4 regions of the Paenibacillus sp. FSL F4-0122 genome follow, and region 4 is predicted to be linked to each of the others. Evidence: riboswitches for the same ligand, from Rfam matches in the RefSeq annotation. Region 4 holds a riboswitch; each other region holds the start of a gene.
The links. A riboswitch is a leader RNA that binds a small molecule or an ion and turns the genes downstream of it on or off. The one in region 4 is predicted to bind cobalamin.

Region 1: linked by a shared signal. The riboswitch ahead of metE (5-methyltetrahydropteroyltriglutamate--homocysteine S-methyltransferase) and the one ahead of MHH49_RS05265 (DUF4430 domain-containing protein) in region 4 are both predicted to bind cobalamin.
Region 2: linked by a shared signal. The riboswitch ahead of MHH49_RS07530 (anaerobic ribonucleoside triphosphate reductase) and the one ahead of MHH49_RS05265 (DUF4430 domain-containing protein) in region 4 are both predicted to bind cobalamin.
Region 3: linked by a shared signal. The riboswitch ahead of MHH49_RS06015 (S-layer homology domain-containing protein) and the one ahead of MHH49_RS05265 (DUF4430 domain-containing protein) in region 4 are both predicted to bind cobalamin.

What each region holds. Positions count from the first base shown of each region.
Region 1 covers NZ_JBBODI010000001.1:4,408,598-4,412,422, reverse strand. Annotated here, with positions in the region: gene metE (5-methyltetrahydropteroyltriglutamate--homocysteine S-methyltransferase) at 1-1,474, opposite strand, end outside; cobalamin riboswitch at 1,630-1,835, opposite strand; gene MHH49_RS18995 (undecaprenyl-diphosphate phosphatase) at 1,935-2,795, opposite strand; gene MHH49_RS18990 (DedA family protein) at 2,846-3,469, opposite strand; gene MHH49_RS18985 (FtsX-like permease family protein) at 3,488-3,825, opposite strand, start outside.
Region 2 covers NZ_JBBODI010000001.1:1,774,490-1,778,314, reverse strand. Annotated here, with positions in the region: gene MHH49_RS07530 (anaerobic ribonucleoside triphosphate reductase) at 1-1,790, opposite strand, end outside; cobalamin riboswitch at 2,033-2,267, opposite strand; gene MHH49_RS07525 (MTH1187 family thiamine-binding protein) at 2,646-2,954, shown strand; tRNA gene MHH49_RS07520 (tRNA-Thr) at 3,048-3,119, shown strand.
Region 3 covers NZ_JBBODI010000001.1:1,418,996-1,422,820, forward strand. Annotated here, with positions in the region: gene MHH49_RS06015 (S-layer homology domain-containing protein) at 1-2,364, opposite strand, end outside; cobalamin riboswitch at 2,528-2,728, opposite strand; gene MHH49_RS06020 (cellulase family glycosylhydrolase) at 3,071-3,825, shown strand, end outside.
Region 4 covers NZ_JBBODI010000001.1:1,230,529-1,234,353, reverse strand. Annotated here, with positions in the region: gene MHH49_RS05270 (GAP1-N2 domain-containing protein) at 1-1,323, shown strand, start outside; cobalamin riboswitch at 1,451-1,653, shown strand; gene MHH49_RS05265 (DUF4430 domain-containing protein) at 1,824-3,825, shown strand, end outside.

The sequences.
Region 1 (3,825 bases), 3.2 Mb from region 4:
ACTCGCCGTGGACCAGAACATCCAGACCTAGCTTTTCTTGGAAGGTAATTGCATCCGCGATCTGCTCACGAACAAATCCATCATAACGCTCCTGATTCCAGACCCCTTTACGCCATTTCAATCTCGCCTGGCGCACTTCGACTGTCTGCGGAAAGCTACCAATTGTAGTGGTTGGCAGAAGTGGAAGCTGCCATTTCTCTTGCTGCACCTTTAAGCGCTCAGCAAAAGGCAGACTGCGTTGGTCTGGTAGAGCTGCAAGTGCAAGCACTTGCTCCGCCACATCCTTACGGCCACGCTCAGGTAGTGCGCGGAACGCTGCAATAGCTTCACGACTAGCGGCCAGCGCTGCTTGAGAAGCTTCTCCTTTATCTGCGATGGCTGCTCCGAGCAGACTAAGCTCTTTAAGCTTCTCATCGGCAAAGGCTAACGCATTCTTAACTGTCGCCTTCAGCTTCACTTCACCTTGAACGGTGACTGGGACATGCAGCAGACTGCAAGAAGGCTGAAGAATAAGACGATCAAGCGGTACATGAACGCTGAGCTTTTCTACCAGTTGCAGCTTAGCGTCTAAATCGGAACGCCAAATGTTCCGTCCATCAATAATTCCGGCACCCAGCCATTTGTCCTTCGGCCAGCCAAGACGTTCGATGGAAGCCAGATTCGTTCCACCATCGTGCACAAAGTCAAGACCCAAGCCTTGAACAGGCAGCTCTAGCAGTGCCTCCAGCGGCTCAGCAGCTTCAAAATACGTCTGTAAAATAATATTCAAGCCCGGCACGGAGCCGGCAATGTCTGTGTATATCGAGTTAAGCAGTGTTAATTCTTCTTTACTTATGCCTGTAACAATCGCTGGCTCATCGATTTGTACCCAGCTTACCCCTTCTTGCTTCAGTTCCTGTAGCAGTTGAACATAGACTGGAACAAAACGTGCAGCAATCTTGGCGATATCTGCCGCTGCGTAACCTTTGGACAGCTTAAGGAAGGTATACAGACCTAAAAGTACCGGTTTACCTTCAATCCCTGCCTGCGATTTAGCAAAACGATAAGCCGCTAGAGGTTTGTTTTCAGTCAGGCGTGGTGTTTGTGTGCCGATCTCTGGAACGATATAGTGATAGTTCGTATTGAACCATTTGGTCATCTCGCAGGCAGTAGCCTCAGCATTACCACGGGCCATTGCAAAATAAAGATCAAGCCCGATGTCGCCGCCATCATACGCATACCGTGGAGGTACGATTCCAAACATAACAGCCGCATCCAACACATGATCATAAAATGTAAAATCATTTACCGGAATAAGCTCAATTCCTGCTTCTTGCTGGGTCTTCAAATGCTGCAGCTGGATTGCTGCCATTTCGGAGCGGAATTGCTCCTCATTTATTTTCCCCTGCCAGAATGCCTCCAGTGCCTTTTTCCATTCGCGGTTCTTTCCGATTCTCGGATATCCAAGATTGCTTACTTTTACCTTATTCGTCATTTCGATACACTCCCTCTTCAATCTCTTATTTCAAACTCCAAAACTACTTGCTTTCCTATAAAAAAGAGCGCCCTTCCCTAAAAAAGTCAAAGGGAAAGACGCCCATGATATACCCATGGTTAACGTCTAACACCTCCCTATCTTCCGTAGGTGAAGCAGTGCTGTTGAAACAGGCAGGTCTCCTGGCTAGCGGCGTCAACATCTTGAGCAGTCTTCCCAGCAGTAGTAAATTGCCAGTGACCTCTGTTGCTCGAGATTCTTCCGTTACAGTGGCGGGACCGCATCGGCTTCGAACCGAATTTCCCTATTAAGCCTACCGAATTACTATTTTCCGGTCAGCACCTGTCTCCGATATCATTCATCATTTGAGTGTCTTAATCTGATGTCATCATACGTGAAAGCCCCAGCAATCTGCAATAGATTACTGGGGCTTCTGTTATATCGATTCCTTATAACGGACTTAGAAAAATACGAAATATACTACAGCAGCAAGAATTATACGGTATATAGCAAACGGTAAGAGCTTGATACGATTGATCAGTTTTAAGAAGAAACGCATCGATAACAGCGCAAATAGGAAGGCACTAATAAAGCCTGCAATAAAAAACGGCAGCGCGTCCATGGTGAAATATTGCCAGTTCTTCATCAGTGACAACAGACTGGCACCTGCCATGATGGGTACTGCCATAATAAACGTAAAATCAGCAGCGGCACGATGGCTCATCCCGAGGATTACGCCACCAGAAATCGTCGAGCCCGAGCGTGAAAATCCAGGCCATAACGAAAAACACTGTACAAGACCTACACCAAGTGCCTGTTTGTATGTAATCTGATCTACACTCTCAGTTCTGATCTTCTTCGGCCCAAACAGATCCGCAATAATCATTAATATAGCCCCGATCACTAGACCAATTAACACCGTTGAGGTAGAGAATAAATGCTCATCAATATAATCATTAAACAGAACACCTAACATACCTGCAGGCACTAACCCTACCAGAACCTGTGTCAGCTTGAGGTGCCCCCCCTGCTCTAACTGCGGTAGCTTCTCTGTTACAGGGTCCAACTGCTTACGGCTGAAACGCCTTAAGCCCAACAGATCAATGAATCGATTTCTAAAAATCACAACAACCGCTAATATAGAACCCAGTTGAATAACTATTTTGAAGGTATTTGCCGTATATTGTCCAAATAACTCCTGTGATTTCAGCCACATATCATCAACAATAATCATATGACCCGTGGAGGATACTGGAGCAAATTCGGTTAAACCTTCAACAAGCCCCAAAATAATGGCTTTAATAATCGTTAATAGCTCCATGTGTTTCCCTCCTTTTTAATAGTCATTTCTATTATCAGTCCTCCACCCGCTTAGCCCTCAGTGTTCATTCTCCGGCTGCGTTTGCGGAAGTACAGAAACCCAAGAATAACTAATCCGCCAGCAATTAGTACATAGACCACATTGGAGTACACATCCATGTACATGGCAATGTCTTCCCAGGATTCGCCCAAAGCCGCGCCAATAAGCACAAGCAGCAAATTCCATCCCAATGTGCCAATCGTTGTGAAGATCATAAATACTCCAAATTTCATACCTGACATTCCCGCCGGAATCGAAATCAGACTGCGGACCAGCGGAACCATCCGACAAAACAATACAGTCCAATAGCCATATTTATCAAACCAGGCGTCAGCCTTGTGGATATCTTTTTTAGTAACGCGAATTAGACCCCCCCAGCGTTCAACCAGTTTCTCTAACCGGCTCACATCCAATAATCGGCCAATATAATAGAGAATTACTGCACCCAGTAGTGATCCAGCAGTGGCAGCAATGATTACACCAGGGATCGTTAAGCTCGTCGTAGTGGTCATAAATCCTCCAAAGGGCAGGATCACTTCTGAAGGAATTGGTGGAAATATATTTTCAAAGGCCAGCATCAGAAAAATACCGAAGTAACCAAACTGCTCCATAAAATCTGTAATCCATGCTTGCATTCTTGTTACCCCCATTTCTCATATCAAGTTCTTCTTCAGGTTGCGTAAATAGCGGCTGCGAATAAAAAAGAAGTATAGTCCTTGAACAGCCAAATATCCGAGTAACACCGCGCCTGTCTCCGTTGCGATAGATAAGTAGAACAACCGTTGAAGCGCAATAAAGGCAAACACACTGTGTAAAATAGCTATTCCGACCGGCACAAAAAACAATAGAGCGAGCTGAATTGTGACTATTCGATTGAGTTCTTTATCCGTAAGCCCCATCTTGGACAAAGTGGAATATTGATTGCGATCATGATCAAGATCGGTATATAACCGGAAGTAAAGAAAGCTGCCTGCCGCGATAAAAAAGACAG
Region 2 (3,825 bases), 540 kb from region 4:
TTAATGCTGAAATAACTGACCTGTTGTTCGAGCGCATATTTAATGATTTTGATAAAAGCCGATGGGTTGTTGCGGGCATTGCCGTTTAATTCGACATAAGAAATAGCCCCGGCATTGCAGTATTCATGGAAAGGAGCTTCCAAGCTGATCTTCTGAGCAGCACCCAGATCGAAGTATACAGGGATGTGAAAAGAGTTCGTATAATATTCACGGTCGGTTACGCCCGGAATGGAACCCAGTACCTTGCGGTCAACTTTGGTGAATTTACCGGACAAACCTTCTGCTGGAGTTGCGAACAGGGTGATGTTAAGATCCAGTTCCTCACTTTTCCGATCGCAATAGTCCCGCATATGACGCACGATAGCCAGCGCCTTGGCATGAACTTCCATATCCTCGCCATGGTGTTTGCCGTACATAGCTTTCATACATTCCGCCATACCGATGAAGCCAAGAGACAGACTGCCATGCTTCAGCAGATCGCCTACAGTGTCATCAGGTGCAAGATGCTCGCCGCCTTCCCAGACGCCTTCTCGCATCATGAAATCGGAAGCTTTAGCTTTTTGTGCGGTTTGGATGTGGAAGCGATGAAGAAGTCCTTCCAGCGCAATATCCATGTAATGATTTAGATCTTCATAGAAGCCAGCTTCGTCTGCGATGGTACGTCTGCCTGTTACTGTGCCGTGTGCCAGACCTAGCCGAACCAGATTCAGTGTATTAAAGGAAAGGTTGCCCTTCCCAGAGCAATGATTACGCCCAAAACGGTCACCGAGCACTCGGGTTCGGCAGCCCATTGTAGCGAACTCCGTATCAGGATCACTTGGATCATAATACTGCAAGTTGAGCGGAGCGTCCAGATTAGCGAAGTTTGGATATAGTCTGCGCGCAGAACATTCAGCCGCTTTTAGGAACAGTTCATAGTTAGGATCGCCTTGCTGTTGATTGATTCCTTGCTTGCATTTGAAGATTTGAATCGGGAACACTGGTGTTTCTCCGCTGCCAAGTCCGTTCATAGTTGCGGTTAGCAGAGAACTGATCACAAGCTGACCTTCTGGTGAAGTACAAGTACCGTAGTTGATGCTGGTAAACGGTATTTGTCCACCGGATCGGCTGGACATGGTATTCAGATTATGTACCATACTTTCAGCCGCTTGCAGGGTTTCGATTTCGGTTTCCTTTAGTGCAAAACGGAACGCTCTTGGATATAACTCCGCCAGATCGGTCCGGCTCATCGTAATCTCGCCCAAAGATTCGTCAGCTTGTCCTTCTTCAAAATAATCCAGACCCTTGCGGAACAGCTTGGCGAAGGATTTGGTTACATAAGGTGCCAGATCGTAATCGAGTTTATTGGCGGATACACCACCATATTGAGCATTTTGCTGGGATTGGAAAATAATCGCTACCAGAGACATAGCTGTCATTATTGAGTTCGGAGGACGAACGCTGCCGTTGCCGGTATTGAAACCTTCACGGAGAAGTTTATCAAACGGGATAAAAATACAGTTCGTCGTTCCAATCGCGTATTGATCCAGATCATGCACATAGACGACATTGTCATCAATAGCCTGCACTAGCTGTGGCGGCATCGTAAAATTGCGGGCGTACCATTTTGAATATTCACTGCCGAACTTGCTCATTTTACCGGAGAAACTCTCTCCATTCAAATTGGCATTCTCGCGCAATAGGTCCATATCCCGACTGTCGATAATATCCCGGCCTAAATCAATGAGCTCTTCTAAAAGAACTTCCCGTGCATTTTCTACTCCATTAAATTGTCTCTCCAACAACGTCATTGTACAGCTCTCCTCTCAGTATAAAAGAAAAACATCTATCATCAAATCCATATATCCATAAGAAGTTGGACTGCTATAAGCAGTCGTATATTTGTTCAGATTACATAAAAAAAGCATCCCCTACCCGAGGATGGCAGAAAATGCCCGATGCGTTATGTAAATATCCACACGGATATTTGCAGAGGTCTCTACGTAGATGACCGCATGCGGACACCATCCCTGTTCCTCGCAGGCATCAATAGTTGGTGTCGTCGAAACAGGTAGGTCTCCTGGCTTCCGTGGGATCTCTCGGCGCCTTCCCAAGGGTGTTCCTAACCCTCAGTGGCATTTGCCGGGAGATGTGGATTCTCAAGCTTCCCAGAAGCTTAAGAAGGCCATCCGGTTACAGTGGCGGGACCGCAGCGGATTCTCACCGCGCTTCCCTATTAAGCTCTAAATCCGGTTAAGGATCAAAGCGCCTGTCTCCACTATATTTTGTTGTCGTTAGATAAAAATAACCCAAGATGTTGTGTTTGTAAACAGTTTTTTAGAAAACCCGCGCGGGGAGCGGGTTCTTTAAAAGTACTCCACAAATGATCCACAGGCTGTCCATAAGTAATCCACAATTGATCCACAGGGAGATGCGAAATGATTCATAAATTGTCCGAAAAGATGCCACAAAGAGTCCATAAATATAGTGCAGATGACCCTAGAATTTGCTCATGAGAAAATACTCTTAGCCCAAAGTCATATTTTGGAGTAATCAGAAGAAATAGAAGAGATAAGGGAGGATAATCTTGCTTAGTTTGTGACAGAGCGGTGGAATTGTTACAATGGAAGGAGACAGCTACTATAAAATTTCGAGGAGGTATTCTCATGCCTATTGCTGAAGTTACAGTTATTCCAATTGGAACAGGCAGCACCAGTCTTAGCAGCTATGTTGCGGATATGCAGCGGGTGCTGAAGACAGTAGAAGGGATTACTTATGAACTTACGTCCATGGGGACGATCATCGAAGGGCCTCTGCAACGCATTTTTGCTGCGGTAGAAGCTTTGCATGAGTCTCCTTTTGACGCAGGTGCAGAACGTGTCTCTACCTCACTTAAAATAGACGACCGCCGCGATAAACCCTCTACTAGCCGTGGAAAGTTAGAGTCTGTGGAGCGTAAGCTACAGGTGGATTAGCAGTTTAGAAGGGCGGAAAACAGGGAGAAATAGGCTTGCGTTTCTGGCTGGAAGTTGTATAATATTTTTTGTTTGACAGAAAAACAGCGTTAAGCTGGTGTAGCTCAGGGGTAGAGCAACGCACTCGTAATGCGTAGGCCGGGGGTTCAATTCCCTTCACCAGCATATCTAAGAATGGCGCAATGGCGCGGTTTTCCGGGATTCCGGGACCGTGCCATTTTTCATTAAATCCCCTGGCTTCTAACATTCTTCTAAAAGATAAGACATGGCGAAATCGCTAATGAAAACGGTATGACTAGTGGTCACTGTCGAGCAGATGGAAGGCGTGTCGCAAGCTGACAGCAATCAGAATGAAGGATAGTGGAGGAGGAGCAGCATAAGCTGCTTTTTTCTTGCGGGGGCAGATCGGTTAGATGGTAATTACTATAAAAATAAAAAAGACACCACAAGGTGTCTTAGTACAGATACTTTTCGCTCGAATTTCACGAGCTCGTCAGTGAACTGAGTTCATAAGCAAGACTGGCTACGGCTAACAGATGAAGAGATAAAGTAATATCAATGTTAAAATGTGCAGTAATATTAATTTTCATAGATAACCACGCTCCTAAAGTATAAATACACATAAAGAAAACTTTATAAAGCGTTTGGCCTGCCATCATCAGTGCCAGGTAGCCATCCTGTACAGACGCCTTAGCGTTTCGACAGTAACATTATACTTAATATTTTGTGTTTTGCAAACCAAAGCCCCCTTAAGACTGAAATAATGAGCAATGTGACAATTATGTCATTCTGAATTGAATATTGTTAGGTTAATCGATGGGGAAGTTTACGTGTCTCCCTTATACTGGAAATTAAATGATTTTATTTCCGA
Region 3 (3,825 bases), 190 kb from region 4:
TGTAATTCCTTCAACTACAGGGATCTCATAGTTATGGCTATCTAGCGCAATCAGAGCAAAAATCGGACCATTATTGCCTTGCTTTTGGATATATTGATAATCAGCGAGTGCTTTTCTCAGATCATATCCCGCAACATTTGTGATATCTTTTCCGATAGAGGTAAGCCCTAGAATCGCTCTGGAATTCTCTGTGCTTTTATTGGCGTCGAGTTTTCCATCCTCTTTAATGATCGATGCTATTTTCGTTGCTACATTGTTGTAATAAAGATCGTAATAACCGTTAGGTACTGTATAGTTCGCCCGTGCTAAAGATAGAATCGACCATTCTCCACTACCTGTACCAAACGACGGATTCTTTACAGTGTTTAGAATATAGGCAAGGCTTTTATTTAATTGTTGTTTGGCTACAACAGTAGTAGGTTGTTCTAATTGCACATCATTCATATCAAAGAGATGGCTGCTATGATTGAGCAGACGATCATAGGACACAAGAGCATACGTACCTTGGTCCGTTGCCATATTGTCCACTTTGCCTGTGAGGATATGCTTAAATCCACCCTCAGGTGCAGCAAAGCTAAGTAATGCATCAATAAGCGAATTTCCACTTTTAACAAATCTAGCGTCCGTGTGCGGATCTACGCCCACACCAGTTAAGGCCACAATTACCTGTGAGATACTTTCGCTGCTAGTGCTTCCCCAGCTTGTAAATCCGCCTTGATTGTTTTGGTTATCGGACAGCCATTGGATGGCCCGATCCACGGCGGCTTTTACATCATCTCGGGTTGCATAATAAGGTGCAAGAGCTTGCATCGCCATCGCAGTCATATCGACATCGGCTTTGGTTACGCCTAATGCCCAGCCACCAGCTTCTGCTGTACCTTTTTTAACCTCTTTATCTAAAATGTACTGAACTAGTTTTTCTCTTGTGGTCTGTTCTGTAACTCCATCAACTACTGGGATCTCATAGTTATGGCTATCTAGCGCAATCAGAGCAAAAATCGGACCATTATTGCCTTGCTTTTGGATATATTGATAATCAGCGAGTGCTTTTCTCAGATCATATCCCGCAACATTTGTGATATCTTTTCCGATAGAGGTAAGCCCAAGAATCGCTCTGGAATTCTCTGTGCTTTTATTGGCGTCGAGTTTTCCATCCTCTTTAATGATCGATGCTATTTTCGTTGCTACATTGTTGTAATAAAGATCGTAATAACCGTTAGGTACTGTATAGTTCGCCCGTGCCAGAGAAAGGATCGACCATTCTCCACTACCTGTTCCAAACGACGGATTCTTTACAGTGTTTAGAATATAGGCAAGGCTTTTATCTAACTGTTGTTTGACGGCAACTGTAGTTTCCAGTTTGTAAGTAACTTGATAAGTTACATTTGTTTTGTTTCCAGCTCCGTCAAGAGCCGTTACAGTAATTGCATTACTGCCTGAATTCAGAGAAGCTTTGTACTCCCCATTCGCAGGTGATAAAGTAACACCATTCAGCTTCACTTCTGGAATGATGTCACTATATACATTGTCTGTGACAGCTACTTTGAAGCTTATTTCTTTATTAGATACTTCCTGTTTATCTTGTATGCCACTTACAGTAATAACAGGGGGTTCTATGTCTAATGCATGGTTAAGCCCTACAAGTGCATGATCTACACTTATTTGAGAGCTTGCCATATTTTCGAGCACGGAATAGGCTTGATAAACTGCCGATTGTACTACTGGTCTGTCCAAAATAGTTTCTTTATTAGGGTCACTGTTAATCTCGGCGATTTCCGCAGTTAAAGCATCCTTATTGGCAAGTTGAACGGGGATTTCTCCCCAGCCACCAAGATCAGAACCATAGCCATAAGTGGTGAACTGAGTTCGAATGATATCACCGTCTTGAGGCTTATAATCGGTCATCCCAAACGGAGGAAACACATTATTTACTGCATACATCCAACCCGACATGGAAGTATAGTCAAACTGACTTAACCACTCTGGGTCTGCTTTAGTGCCGACTGTATTCCCATCAGCTGAAATCATATCTAAAATATATTGTGGAATATTGACTTCGCTTCTGCCACTATCTTTAACTTCTGATAAATAAAAACCACTATCTATATTTCCTAAATATCTATAATTCCCATCTCCTAGCGCACGTGTTATTAAAGATGCGCCATTATCGCCTTCATAAATCGGAACTTTAATAGGTTCCTTAATATACCCTTGGCCTACGGTGAATTTCTCTACGGCTACAGTTACGTACCCTTTAAGAGTAGAGCTTGCTCCATTTGCTTGAGCTGGGATAACACTTGTAGAGAATGTCGTGATAAATACAGCTACAATGAGTAACCACGCTAAAAACTTATTTTTCTTCATTTTTCCATAACCCTTCCCTTCATACCTATGATAAAAAACAGAATAAACTTTCTTATAACCACAAAAAAACCACTCAACATAAACGTCAAGAGGTTAAGATAGTGAACCACAATAATAGATGGCCAACACTATTCAAGCACCTCTCTATCGATCGTAGAGTTTGATGGTGTAACAGAAAAAGGCAGATATTCTGGCTCAAGTATCATCACCCTTGCTGCCTTCCCAGTTTCCCAGTGGCATTTTGCAAGGACTCCTCTTTTACAGCGGCGGGACCGCGCGGGATTCACACCCGCTTTCCATTTAACCAATCTATGATTGTACTTCCGCAACATTCATAGTTGGCACCTATTTCTAATTTTAAATTTTCATGCTTCATCATATCTAATATATATGCTTTTGTCATGTTATATTTCTTTTTTGTATAACGGGCAGCTAGAGATAATCCTATTGAATAACCAATTTCTACGAGTAGGGATATTTAAATAATTTCTTTATCCAACTGTGGGGAAAATTAATTTAAATCACTAATTCTTATATGAATTTGCCACAAATTAGTAAGGTACTCGCTGAGTGAATTCTATGTTAGGGTATATTCAGAAAGCGTTTACAAAAATAACAGTGGAGGTGTTCGTGTTCATCTAACCATCAAGTACAGCGTCAAAGCCAGGTCCAAGCATCCTAAATTTATCTCACAAAGGAGAATTCAATGACTACGCGAATCCAGAAATCCTTCTTATCATTGACACTTGTCACCGCTCTTCTGCTCTCTCTGTTCTCATCCATGGCTGCAGCTGCAACTAAGGATGAGCAACAAGCTAAGGCAGCGCCAAAGAGTAAGATCCAATCCTATGTAGACGAAATGCAGCCCGGATGGAACCTCGGTAATACTTTAGATGCTACAGGTGAGGACGAAACCTCCTGGGGCAATCCTCGTGTGACCCAAGAACTTATTAAAAAGATCGCCGCTCAAGGCTATAAAAGTATTCGGATTCCTGTGACCTGGGATACTCACATGGGTGCGGCACCAGACTATACCCTAGAAAAAGCCTACCTCGACCGTGTGGAAGAAGTTGTCGGCTGGGCACTGGACGCCAAGCTTTATGTCATGATTAATGTCCATCATGATTCCTGGCTATGGGTAAGCCATATGGAAGAAAAACACGATGAAACGCTGGCGCGTTATAATGCAGCCTGGACTCAAATTGCCGATCGCTTTAAGGACAAATCCGATAAGCTGATGTTCGAGAGCATAAATGAACCTCGGTTCACCGATGGTGGAAGCACAGACGAAGCAAAAATGGAGCAAATGCTTACTGAACTCAATAACTCCTTCTATCAGATCGTGCGGAAATCCGGTGGGAAAAACGACCTCCGCCCACTTGTATTACCTTCATTAGAGTCTTCACCTACACAAACAAGAATGGATCATCTCTATAAGACGATTACGGCTCTAAACGATCC
Region 4 (3,825 bases):
CTGAACCGCTTATCGCTTTCCGATATGACGCAGGAGGAGCTTCTGGAGGTGGTTTTTTTACGGTATGGTAATGTTGTCGATTGGCAGCCGCCACTGGATAGGATTAGCAAGCAGAAAGAGAATGCGCTGCGTGCAGCTTACCGCTGGTTTGGTGAAGAGAAGCCGAATGAGGAGATTTTTGCAGGATTGTCTCCGCAGGAACTAGACGATGTGCAGCTACTGGGTCGTCGTTTGCTAAAAGAGGCGCGTGTTCTGGAACCCTTTGAACGGCTTCCGCTAGCCTTCTACTATACAACTCAGCGTGAAGGTGGTCCGCTGGATTACGATGCGCTTCTGGAGCTGCTAAAGCGTAAAGCCGGTTCCGACAAAGAAATCATCTATCGGTTTTTTGCTTGGTCGCAAGGCAATCCTTTATTTACGGTTTCGAATAAAAAGCTGCAACCGGGTTACCGCAAAGCGATTCTGAAGTATTTCCTGAGCAGTGATCGTGAAGCGTTCAAGAATCGGGAATTCCGAAAGAACTATGTCGCGGCAGCTCGGCCTGCTCTGCAAAATGTGTACAATGAAGCCCGCTCCCAACTGGCTTCCCCGCTGGCGCGCTGGATCAGCCGCAGCCGATTTCGACTCTTAATCTCCGGCTCCATTACGGGTATTCTGGTGATTATTGCAATTATCGTATTCAGTATGCTACGCCCGGATGATACGAAGACTGCTCTGCCGGGGACAAGCCCTGAGCCGACCCCTGTTCAGAGTGCAGGTAATGAGCTGCCTCCGGCTTCAGTATACTTGAAGGATCAGAGCGACGAAGGAGATAAGGGGAGCAGCATATTGGTGTTCACCTTCGCAAGTGCAGATGACTGTGTGCAGTTTCAACCGACTGAGATTAGTTTAATGTCTTCGTCTACAGAGATAGATAAAAGCTTTAAGGTCGCTGCTACGAATGGCACTTGTCCAGTGCCGTCAACGGATGGGACGGATGAGGGAAACGCCGCTGACGATTCAGATGCCGCTGGCACTACTGGAGGAACAGCAGAAGGTGCAGATGCTCCTAACGCAGTAGCTGATGCTTCTCCGTCTCCTACGCCTTCCTCTGATACTGAGGACAGCACTGGGTTGCCTTCCGCAACAGCTGTGACTGAAGGTGAACAACCATCCTATCAGGTTGAGGTTACATTGGAGCCTGGAGCGACAATTCTAGAGAAAAGTATGATCAAGGCCGGAAGATTTACATTGATCGTAGATCCCGACCCTAATATTCCACCAGCTTCTGATTCAAGTGCTGAACCCTCCTCAACTGCAAGTCCGGAAGGAACAGCCGAATAACAAGCTTTCTGAACAGCAATACCTACCGGCAGGTGGTGTATTGCTGTTCATTTTTTTGCTGCCCATACTAAGCTTTTCTATAGACATGCTATGTATTAATAGATATGATTATGGATGTCAAAATAAGATACTACATACTGGAAAAGGTGCAGACTCTATCAATCTAGTCGTCTGCTTAAAAGGGAAGTCCGGTGCAAGAGTCCGGCGCGGTCCCGCCACTGTATGTGCGGAGTTTTTCTTCTATAAGCCACTGCCCCGAAGGTAGGGTGGGAAGGTGAAGAACAGCGATGAAGCATCAGCCAGGAGACCTGCCTTTTTCGTGAGCGTTTCTATTCTTCGTGGGGTAAGAATGTGGAACATATACAGATGGACTGTTGGCAGGAAGCAAGCGCCTCAGCCTCGATTTGTAATCTTCCCTGACCGCCCTCCAAAGGGGCGGTCTTTATGTTATGCGTCTTATTCCCAGCAGTACCCATTCTTATACAGAAAGAGGTTAAACAATGAAGAAAATCATGTCTTCCAAGTTTGTAGCACTTGGGCTGGCCTTATTCATGGTCATTTCAATTCTAGGAACATCTCTTGCTCCGGCAGGACAAATATTTGCAGAAGCGAGCGCTGGCTCCGGTCTGGAAGCAACTGCTGCGGAGCGGATTAATGTTGCGGATGCGACTTATGCGGCTGCAGAATATCTCTTGAAAGGTGGCGTGCAATCGGATTGGCAAGCTATTGGATTAGCGCAAGCAGGATATAAGCTGCCAGCCAGTTACCATTCAGAGCTTGAGAAAAAAGTAAAGGATGCAGCTGGCAATTTCGCCAATGTAACCGATTATGCTCGAATCGTGCTCGCAGTGAGAGCGATTGGTGCAGATCCTACTAGCTTTGCTGGTAACGGAACGACTCCTGGCTATAATCTGATTGAGAAAATTTATAATAACAGCAAGCTCAGTGAACAGACGCTAAATAATCCGGTATATGCTTTACTTGCGCTGGATTCTGGTAAATATAATATCCCAAGTGACGCGAAATGGACGGCGGATAAGCTCCTTACGGAGATTCTCTCCAAACAGAATCCGGATGGGGGCTTTGCATTAACCTCAGGCGCAAGTGAGCCTGATATGACAGCGATAACCTTGACGGCTCTGGCGGCACATAAAAATAATCCCGAAGCCTACTTAGCAGGGCTACAAGCCGTAGCTTGGTTATCTGCAGCTCAAGATAGCCATGGGGGTTACGGTGACAGTGCTGAAAGTAGCGCACAAGCAATCCTTGGACTCACATCCTTCGGAGTTGATCCTAGTGGATTAGAATACACCAAAAACAAAGTGGATCTAATGGAGAACCTGCTTAGCTATCGTCTAGCTGATGGTAGCTTCACCCATAGCCGTGGTGGAAGCAGTGATGTTCTGGCGACAGAGCAAGGACTTCAGGCGCTGGTTGCGTATAATTTGCTGTATAAAGGAAGCAACAGTAAGCTATACGATTTTTCCAAATCCTCCGTTCAGAGCTCACTCATCTACGCTCCTGTAACGATTGAGGGACCACGGGCCACGTTGGCACAAGGGTACGCCTATGCTGGCAACGCACTTGGAGCGTTAGAGAAGCTGGCGCTTCAAACGAACTTGCCGATCACGAATCCTTCGGGCAGTTATGTGACTGGCATCGGAAGTATTGCTGCTGGAAGCTTTGGTGGTTATGACGGATGGATGTATGTTGTATCACGTGACGGAAAATGGATTAATCCCGATGTAGGCATGAGTGATTTTGTACTTAAAGATTCAGATCAGGTACTGGTTTATTATGCCGGAGATGACACTAAACTTGTGGATTCCGTTACCCTTTCCAAACAAAATCTTAAAGAGGGCGATTCTTTTACTGTCACTGTAACTAGTAAGACGTGGAAATGGGACGCTGCTACGAATACTTCCTCTCCTGTAACGGCAAAAGCTGCGGGTGTTCAGGTCCAAATTGGAGCTCACACGGTAACGACGAATGCTAAAGGTGAGGCCGTATTCTCAGGAAATGTGCCCGCAGGTGACTATACACTGTCTGTAACTGGCTACCGCGAAGGTAAAGCGCCAACGGTTGCTAAATATACAAAAGCTATAAAGGTAACTTCTAAGAATGTAACAGCTTCTCTTACCGTTGAAGGCCCGGAAGGATTGATTAGTGAAGGGACTTTAAAAGCCTCCAATGCTCTTGAAGCGTTGCAGCAACTAGGGTCTACCGATGATTTTAAAGTAGATATCACCAAATCGTCTTATGGCAACTTTGTATCAGGTATCCATGGAGTTTCGCAAGGTACTTACGACGGATGGTGGAGCTTCGTAGTATCACGCGGCGGGGAGTGGATATATCCAAGTGTGGGTATGGATGCGTTCGAACTACAGGAATCCGATCGTGTGCTTGTCTATTATGCAGGTGAAAATACACAGGTTATAGATTCTGTGGCGCTTTCCCCAACGCAGCCAAAAGCTAATGAAGCTTTTACCGTAAAGGTTTCCC